2 regions of the Pseudomonas sp. CGJS7 genome follow, and region 1 is predicted to be linked to the other one. Evidence: riboswitches for the same ligand, from Rfam matches in the RefSeq annotation. Region 1 holds a riboswitch; the other holds the start of a gene.
The links. A riboswitch is a leader RNA that binds a small molecule or an ion and turns the genes downstream of it on or off. The one in region 1 is predicted to bind glycine.
Positions count from the first base shown of each region.

Region 1 (4,207 bases):
CACCACCACCGCATCGTCCGGGATGCGCGCGCAGGCGGCTTTCGACACCAGCGCCTCCCAGCGCCAGAAGCCCCAGGCGATCGCGGTCAACACCGAACCTGCGATCGCCAGATGCAGCGCGCTGTCGCTGAGCAAGGGCGAGATCACCCCGGCCAACAAGGCGTTGACCACCAACCCGGAAAACGCCTGCAACGACGACGCCGAACCGCGCTGATGCGGGTACATGTCCAGGATCGACAAGGTCACGATCGGAAACACCAAGGCGATGCCGAACGCGCCGATGCACATCGGGATCACCGCCCACGGCACCTGCGGCGCGTCGGTCCACAGGTTGTAGCCCAGGTTGATCGCCAGCGCGAGCGCGCAGAAGCCGAAACCGATATTGACCAGCCGATCGCCGCTGACCTTGCCGGCCGCACGCCCGGATACGAACGAACCCAGCACCATGCCGCCGATGGTCGGCACGAAGAACCAGGCGAACTCGCGTTCGTTGAGCTTGAGGATGTCGAGCACGAACGCCGGCGCCGAGGCGATGTACAAGAACAGCGCGCCGAAATTGAACGCGCCGGCCGCAGTCAGACGCTGGAAGCGCGGGTTGAGGAAGATCGCCACGTAATCGCGCAGCAAACGCTTGGGCTTGAGCGCCAGCCGCGCCTGCGGCGGATGGGTTTCCGGCAGCAGGAAGATCACCGCCGCCAGCAGCATCGCCGAGAACGCGACCAGGAACCAGAAAATCGCCGGCCAATGCGCCCAGCCCAGAATCCAGCCGCCGATGATAGGCGCGATCGCCGGAGCGATGCCGAAAATCATCATCACCTGGCTCATCAACCGCTGCGCGTCGTCGCCGTGCAGCACGTCGCGGATCACCGCGCGGCCTACGATCAGGCCAACACCCGCAGACAAGCCCTGCACCGCGCGGAAGAAAAGCAAAGTAGGCAGGCTTTCCGACAGCGCGCACGCGACCGAAGCCAGGGTGAACACCACCAGCCCGCCGATGATCACCCGCCGCCGCCCGATCGCATCCGACAACGGCCCATGCACCACGCTCATCAGCGCATACGCCACCAGATACACGCTGATGGTCTGCTGCATCTCCAGCTTGTCCGCGCCCAGCTCGTTGGCCATCGCCGGAAACGCCGGAAAGATGGTGTCGATGGAGAACGGCCCGAACATCGCCAGGCCGCCCAGCAACAGGGCCAGCCGGCGCATCGACAAGGACGTCTTCGCGGGAGTTGCGGCGGTTTCGCTCATCGGCTCGCTGCTTGGGAAACGGTGGAATCGGCCGGCGCGTGCTCGGGCGGGCCCTTGAGTTCGACCACATTGCCTTCCGGGTCGAACAGATACTGCGACGGGCCTTCGCCCTCGGCGCCGTAGCGCGACCCGAAATCGCCGATGCGCGCGCCGTGCGCTTGCAGGTGGGCGACGATGGCCTCGTGGTCGAACGGCTCGGCGCGCAGGCACAGGTGGTCCATGTTGTGGCCCTCCGCGCCCGGCCCGGCGCCGCCGGCGCGGCCGAGCTTGCCGTCGATGTCGACCAGATCGATCAGCGAACTGCCGGCGCGCAGTTGGACCAGACCGATGGCGTCCTGGCGCCGCTCCACGCTGCAACCGAGCACGTCGCAGTAGAAGGCGATCATGTTGGCGGTGTCGCGCACCCGCAGCACCACGTGATCGATTTGCAGCAGGCGGAACGGTCTGTCGGCCATGGCCGGACCTCTTCGCATGAATGGGGCCCGACAGCATACTCCCGCGCGGCCCGGCCGATGCCGCAAGACTTGTTTCGATCTGTCCGAAAGCCCTTGTAGGAGCGGCGCGAGCCGCGACCAACCGCAGAGGTTTGGGCGACCGCAGTTACCCGAAGCGTCCGACGGCCGGAAAATGATGCGGGCGAGGATTGCGGGCCCTGGCTTCGGAGGGATGCGCTTTCGTACGTCTCTGCGGTTGGTCGCGGCTCGCGCCGCTCCTACAGGGGCCCAGGCGACGCTCGCCGGGTGACGGACTGAACCACCCCCACCCACCCCGGCACGGGCTATAATCGCCGCTTCGACCACGCGGTGGGAGAAGCGGCCCGGCCCACGCCGGCTCCGCTGCCGAAGGCGCAACGCCCGTAATCGCTCAGGCCCTATACCGTCGCGTGTACAAAACTCTGGAGAGACCGCCCGCCCCGGCCACATCGGAGCGGAACCGGCGCCGAAGGGGCACGAAGCGAGCGCGGACAGGAGCGGCCCCAGCGGCCATCCCCTCCCCTAGCTGCCTGACCGCAGCACGCTTCCAAACTCTCAGGCAAAAGGACAGAGGGGCGCCTCGCGTGCGGCACCGCACGCTGCCTTAGGACGCCCCCTGCCCATGACGAACGTATCCCTGCGCGATCTCGAGCACCACGACGCTTTCATCGAGCGCCACATCGGCCCCAACGACGCCGAGATCGGCCACATGCTGGGGCAAGTCGGCTACGACTCGCTCGAAGCGCTCACCGACGCCATCGTCCCCGGCTCGATCAAGTCGACCCAGCCGCTGGCCCTGCCGCGCGCGATCAGCGAAGTCGAGGCCCTGGCCAAGATCCGCGCCATCGCCAGCCAGAACAAGGTGTTCCGCAGCTTCATCGGCCGCGGCTACTACGGCACCCACACCCCCAACGTCATCCTGCGCAACATCCTGGAAAACCCGGCGTGGTACACGGCGTACACGCCGTACCAGGCGGAAATCTCGCAGGGCCGGATGGAAGCGCTGATCAACTTCCAGACCATGGTCGCCGACCTGACCGGGATGGAAATCGCCAACGCGTCGCTGCTCGACGAAGGCACCGCCGCGGCCGAGGCGATGACCCTGGCCAAGCGTTCGGCCAAGTCCAAGTCCGACACTTTCTTCGTCTCCAAGAACATCCACCCGCAGACGCTGGAAGTGCTGCGCACCCGCGCCGAGCCGCTGGAGATCAAGCTGCACGTCGGCGACGACGCCGAGGCGGCGACGGTCGATTCCTTCGGCGCGCTGTTGCAGTACCCGGACACCTTCGGCGGCGTGCACGACTACCAGGCCGTGTCCGACGCGGTCCACGCGCGCGGCGGCATCGTCGCGGTCGCCAGCGATCTGCTCGCGCTGACCCTGCTCAAGGCGCCGGGCGAATTCGGCGCCGACATCGTGGTCGGCAACACCCAGCGTTTCGGCGTGCCGTTCGGCTTCGGCGGCCCGCACGCCGGCTTCATGGCCTGCCGCGACGCCTACAAGCGCTCGATGCCCGGCCGCCTGATCGGCGTGTCGGTCGACACCGACGGCAAGCCGGCCTACCGCCTGACCCTGCAGACCCGCGAGCAGCACATCCGCCGCGAGAAGGCCACCAGCAACATCTGCACCGCGCAGGTGCTGCTGGCGGTGATGGCCAGCATGTACGCGGTCTACCACGGCCCCGACGGCCTGACCCGGATCGCCCGCCGCGTCCACCGCCAGGCCGCGATCCTGGCCGCCGCGCTGCGTAAGGCCGGCGTCAGCGTCGCCGACGGTTTCTTCGACACCCTGCACGTCAGCGGCATCGACGCCAAGGCGATCCATGCCAAGGCCGCCGCCGCCGGCATCAACCTGCGCGAGATCGACGCCGCCAGCCTCAGCCTGAGCCTGGACGAAACCGTCGCCCGCGAAGACCTGACCGCGCTGGCCGGCCTGTTCGGCGCCGCGCTCGACATCGACGCGCTGGATGCTTCCACCGCCGACGCCATCCCGGCCTCGCTGGCGCGCAAGTCCTCGTTCCTGCAGCACCCGGTGTTCAACACCCACCACAGCGAACACGAGCTGCTGCGCTACATGCGCTCGCTGGCCGACAAGGATCTGGCGATGGATCGCACCATGATCCCGCTGGGCAGCTGCACCATGAAGCTCAACGCCACCGCCGAAATGATCCCGGTGACCTGGCCTGAGTTCGGCAACATCCACCCGCTGGCCCCGGCCGCGCAGACCGTCGGCTACAAGCAGCTGATCGACGAACTCGAAGCGATGCTGGTGGAGTGCACCGGCTACGACGCGGTCAGCCTGCAGCCCAACTCCGGCGCGCAGGGCGAATACGCCGGCCTGCTGGCGATCCGCGCCTACCACCGTTCGCGCGGCGAAGACCATCGCGACATCTGCCTGATTCCGGACTCCGCCCACGGCACCAACCCGGCCTCGGCGCAGATGTGCGGCATGACCGTGGTCGTGACCAAGACCGACAGCAACGGCA
Region 1 covers NZ_JBAMDI010000088.1:33,559-37,765, reverse strand. Annotated here, with positions in the region: gene V7787_RS36335 (multidrug effflux MFS transporter) at 1-1,251, opposite strand, end outside; gene V7787_RS36330 (VOC family protein) at 1,248-1,706, opposite strand; glycine riboswitch at 2,046-2,140, shown strand; gene gcvP (aminomethyl-transferring glycine dehydrogenase) at 2,347-4,207, shown strand, end outside.

Region 2 (4,207 bases), on a different contig from region 1:
CATGGACCCGAATCAAGCCGACATCTTCATCGCGATCGCGTTGGCGCTGGCGACCGGCGGCTTCATCCTGTTCGGTTGGCTGTCGGACAAGATCGGGCGCAAGAAGATCGTGCTGGCCGGTTGTTTGATCGCGGTGTTCACCTACTTCCCGGTGTTCAAGGCGCTCACCCATAACGTCAACCCGGCGCTGGAAGCCGCGGTCGCGGCGTCGCCGGTCACCGTCACCGCCGATCCGCAGCGTTGCGCGTTCCAGTTCGACCCGGTCGGCAAGGCCGCGTTCAAGCAATCCTGCGACGTGATCAAGTCGGCGCTGGCCAAGAAGGGCGTTCCCTACAACAACGCGCCCGGCGCGGCCGGCAGCGTCGCCACGGTCAGCATCGGCGCGGCGTCGTTGACCAGCTTCGAGGGCGAAGCGCTCGACAGCGCGGCGTTCAAGGCCAAGTCGGAGGAATTCGGCAAGCAATTGAGCGAAGCGTTGAAGACCGCCGGTTATCCGGCCAAGGCCGATCCGGCGCAGATCAACACGCCGATGGTGATCGTGCTGCTGACCTTCCTGGTGCTGTTGGTGACCATGGTGTACGGGCCGATCGCGGCGTGGCTGGTCGAGTTGTTCCCGACCCGGATCCGCTACACCTCGATGTCGTTGCCGTATCACATCGGCAATGGTTGGTTCGGTGGGTTCCTGCCGTTCACGGCCTTCGCCATCGTCGCCGCTACCGGCGATATCTACAGCGGGTTGTGGTATCCGATCGTCGTCGCGGCGATGACTGTGGTGATCGGGGCGTTGTTCTTGCCGGAGACCAAGGATCGGGATATCACCGCGTAAGCGGGTGGGCTTGATTCGATGAAACTGCGCCGGCCTTGAGCCGGCGTAGTTTTTTGGGGCAGGTGGTTGGGATCGCGAATCGATAGGGCGATTAGCCTTAACGCCTCTCACCTATCGTCATCCTCGCGAAGGCGGGGATCCAGAGACTTCAGAGATATGTCGCGATAGAGCCCTGGATCCCCGCATTCGCGGGGATGAAGAGCAAGAGCGAATCCCCCCTAGCCCCCCTTTTTCAAAGGGGGGAATCCTTCGGTGGGGTTTAGTTGGGGGCGGGTGTTGTTTTGGGTACCGAATTTCTGGTCGCGCAGTACGATAGACGCATGGCCGATTTGCCCGCCCTGCTGCGCGAGATCCGCGCCTGCACCGTCTGCGCGGCGCAGTTGCCGCATGCGCCGCGGCCGGTGCTGCAGGCCGATGCGCGGGCGCGGATTCTGATCGCGGGGCAGGCGCCGGGACGCAAGGTGCACGAGTCCGGCATTCCGTTCGACGACGCCAGCGGCGAGCGTTTGCGCGATTGGCTGGGGCTGGATCGGACGAGGTTCTACGATGCCGCGCGCGTGGCGATCGTGCCGATGGGGTTCTGCTACCCTGGCAAGGGCAAGTCCGGCGATCTGCCGCCGCGCCCGGAATGCGCGCCGACCTGGCAGGCCAAGTTGTTGCCGCATCTGCGCAACCTGCGGCTGACCCTCGCGGTCGGCCAGTACGCGCAAGCGCGCCACTTGCCCGCCGCGGCGTCGCTGACCGCGGCGGTCGCCTCATGGCGCGAACACTGGCCGAGTCTGCTCGCGCTGCCGCACCCCAGTCCGCGCAACAACCTGTGGCTGAAGCGCAATCCGTGGTTCGAACGGGAACTGGTGCCGACACTGCGCGAACGCGTCGCCCAGGTATTGGCCGAGTAACGCTTACTGGTACACGAACTTGGGCATCTCCCACTCGTAGCGGATCGCCAGCAGCCGGAAGGCGAAACCGGCGCCCAGGCAAGCCAGCATCGCCGCGTTCTCGGCCACGCCCAGACGCAGCAGCAACAGATACGCCACGCCGGTCAGCAACGAGATCACCGCGTACAACTCGCGCTGGAACACCAACGGAATCTCGTTGCACAGCACATCGCGCAGCACCCCGCCGAACGCGCCGGTGAGCATGCCGGCGATCACCACGATCGCCGGCTGGTGCCCGCCCTCGCGCGCGACCGTGCAGCCGATCAGGGTGAAGGCGATCAAACCCAGCGCGTCCAGCCACAGGAACGCGCGGCGCAGATAGTGCAGCTTCTTGGCCAGGAAGGTCGCCGCGATCGCCGCGCCGATGGTGTAGGCCAGGTACTCGGGATGGCGCACCCAGCCCAGCGGGTAGTGACCGAGCACGATGTCGCGCAGCGATCCGCCGCCCAGCGCGGTGACGCTGGCGATGATGACCACGCCGAACAGGTCCATGCGCCGACGCCCGGCGGACAGCGCGCCGGTCATGGCTTCGGCGCTGATGGCGATGAGGTAGATGATTTGCAGCAACACGGCGGAACTCCGTCGGACCAACACGGGGGAACCGCGGCGACGGCGACGAAAACGAACGGGCGTGAGCGATGGCAGCCACCGCATCGCGCGCGCGAACGCGCGGCATCCGCCGCGCATCGCACAGTCGTCTCCGAGGCCTGAGCCGCGGCGCCGCTCCCGCTGTCCTTTTACCTGAGAGTTTGGGCGGCCCGACGCTCGCGCCGGCGGCCGCTTGCCCCTTCGGTGGGCCGCATGGCGGCCTCTCTCCAGATCGGCGATGTCGTTGCAGTGTTCCGGCCTGACGGCCGAGCCTGAGCGATTATGGGAGCCTGCGCCTTCGGCGGCCTGCGGGCCGGCGCCACTCTTCTGCGAACGGGCGCATGGTAGCAGTTAGCGAAGATGCGGACTTCACGAAAACCCGCCCTTGGCAGCCCGAATACCGAGCGGCGACCTGAAGCCCCCTGTAGGAGCGGCGCGAGCCGCGACCGCGACACCGCACAAACGACGCAAGCCCGATGTCGCGGTCGCGGCTTGTGACCGAAGGAAATCCCTGTGGGACGCCGCTCCTACATTCGGACATCCATCAACGCGGCGGCTCGGAATCGGCCAAGGCCTCGACCATCGATTGCTCCAGCGAACGGCGCGGATCGGCGCGGATCGCATCGAGCTCATCGGCCGACCATTGGCGACGCAAACGCCCGTCCATCAACAGCACCGCGCGGGTGATGAACCGCTCGGCCACGTCCAGCGAATGCGTCGCCAGCAGCACCGTGGTGCCGCGCTCGCGCGCGAGCTGTTGCAGGTGCCGCTTGAGCGCATAAGCGCTGAGCGGGTCGAGCCCGTTGAGCGGCTCATCCAGCACCAGCAGCGGCGGTTCGCCGAGCAGGCCGAGCGCGATCGCCAGTTTCTGCCGCGTGCCCAGCGAGTATTGGCCGATCCGCCGATCCAGCATCGGCGTCAACGCCAAGGTGTCGGCCAGCGCCAACGTCGCTGCCGGTATCTCGCTCAACTCGCGCGCGCCGGCGAACAGACGCAGGCATTCGCGCCCGCTGAGCAGCGGCGGCAAGCGCGCCGGATCGACCGCGAAGCCGAGCAAGCGCTTGGCCGGCAGCGGCGTGCGCGCGATGTCGTGGCCGCCGATCAGCACCTGCCCGCCGCTCGGCCGCTGAATGCCGGCCAGGCAATGCAGCAAGGTGGTCTTGCCCGAACCGTTGGGGCCGATCAAGGCGGCGAATTCGCCCGCCGGCAGGCTCAGATCGATGCCGTGCAACACCGCATGCTCATCGTAGCGGTGCTGCAGCCGGCGCAGTTCCAACATCGCGGTCATCGCGGCGCGCCCCGATGGAAGGAACGCAGCGCCGGCAAGCACAGCACCGCCAGTATCGCCAGCAACACCGGCGCGGCGCGCCAGCCCAGCGACAACAGCGCGGCGCCGGCCGCGGCGAACGCCGCCGCGCAAGCGAACGCGAACGCGGGATAGCGCCAGGCCGCGCGCGCCAAGGCATGCGGCGCGCGCGCGGTGCTGGTCAACAACCTTTCCGCATCCGCGCTCGCCTCGGCGCAGGCCTGCACCACCAGACTGAACCAGGCCAGGGCGATGGCGATCAGCAACACGCCCGCGCCGCTGGCCGCGCCGGTGGAGCCGGGCATGGCCAACAGCACCGCGCCGATCATCCACGCATGGCCGCCGCGACGCCAACGCAGCAACGCTTCACGGCGTTGCCAATCGCTGACGTGCGGCAGCCGCGCGTCGTCGAGCCAAGTCAGACCGAACAACGGCTGGCGCGCGCCTTCGCGCATGCGCCGGGCCGGATGCCGGCGATGGCGCAGCGCGGAAATCAAACCGAGCGCGGTGCCGAGCGCCACGCCCGCGATCAGAATCGCGCCGGCGCCG
Region 2 covers NZ_JBAMDI010000033.1:80,430-84,636, forward strand. Annotated here, with positions in the region: gene V7787_RS20580 (MFS transporter) at 1-826, shown strand, start outside; gene V7787_RS20585 (uracil-DNA glycosylase family protein) at 1,147-1,725, shown strand; gene V7787_RS20590 (trimeric intracellular cation channel family protein) at 1,729-2,334, opposite strand; glycine riboswitch at 2,486-2,593, opposite strand; gene V7787_RS20595 (ABC transporter ATP-binding protein) at 2,897-3,640, opposite strand; gene V7787_RS20600 (hypothetical protein) at 3,637-4,207, opposite strand, start outside.
Region 2: another riboswitch for glycine. It lies ahead of V7787_RS20590 (trimeric intracellular cation channel family protein); the one in region 1 lies ahead of gcvP (aminomethyl-transferring glycine dehydrogenase).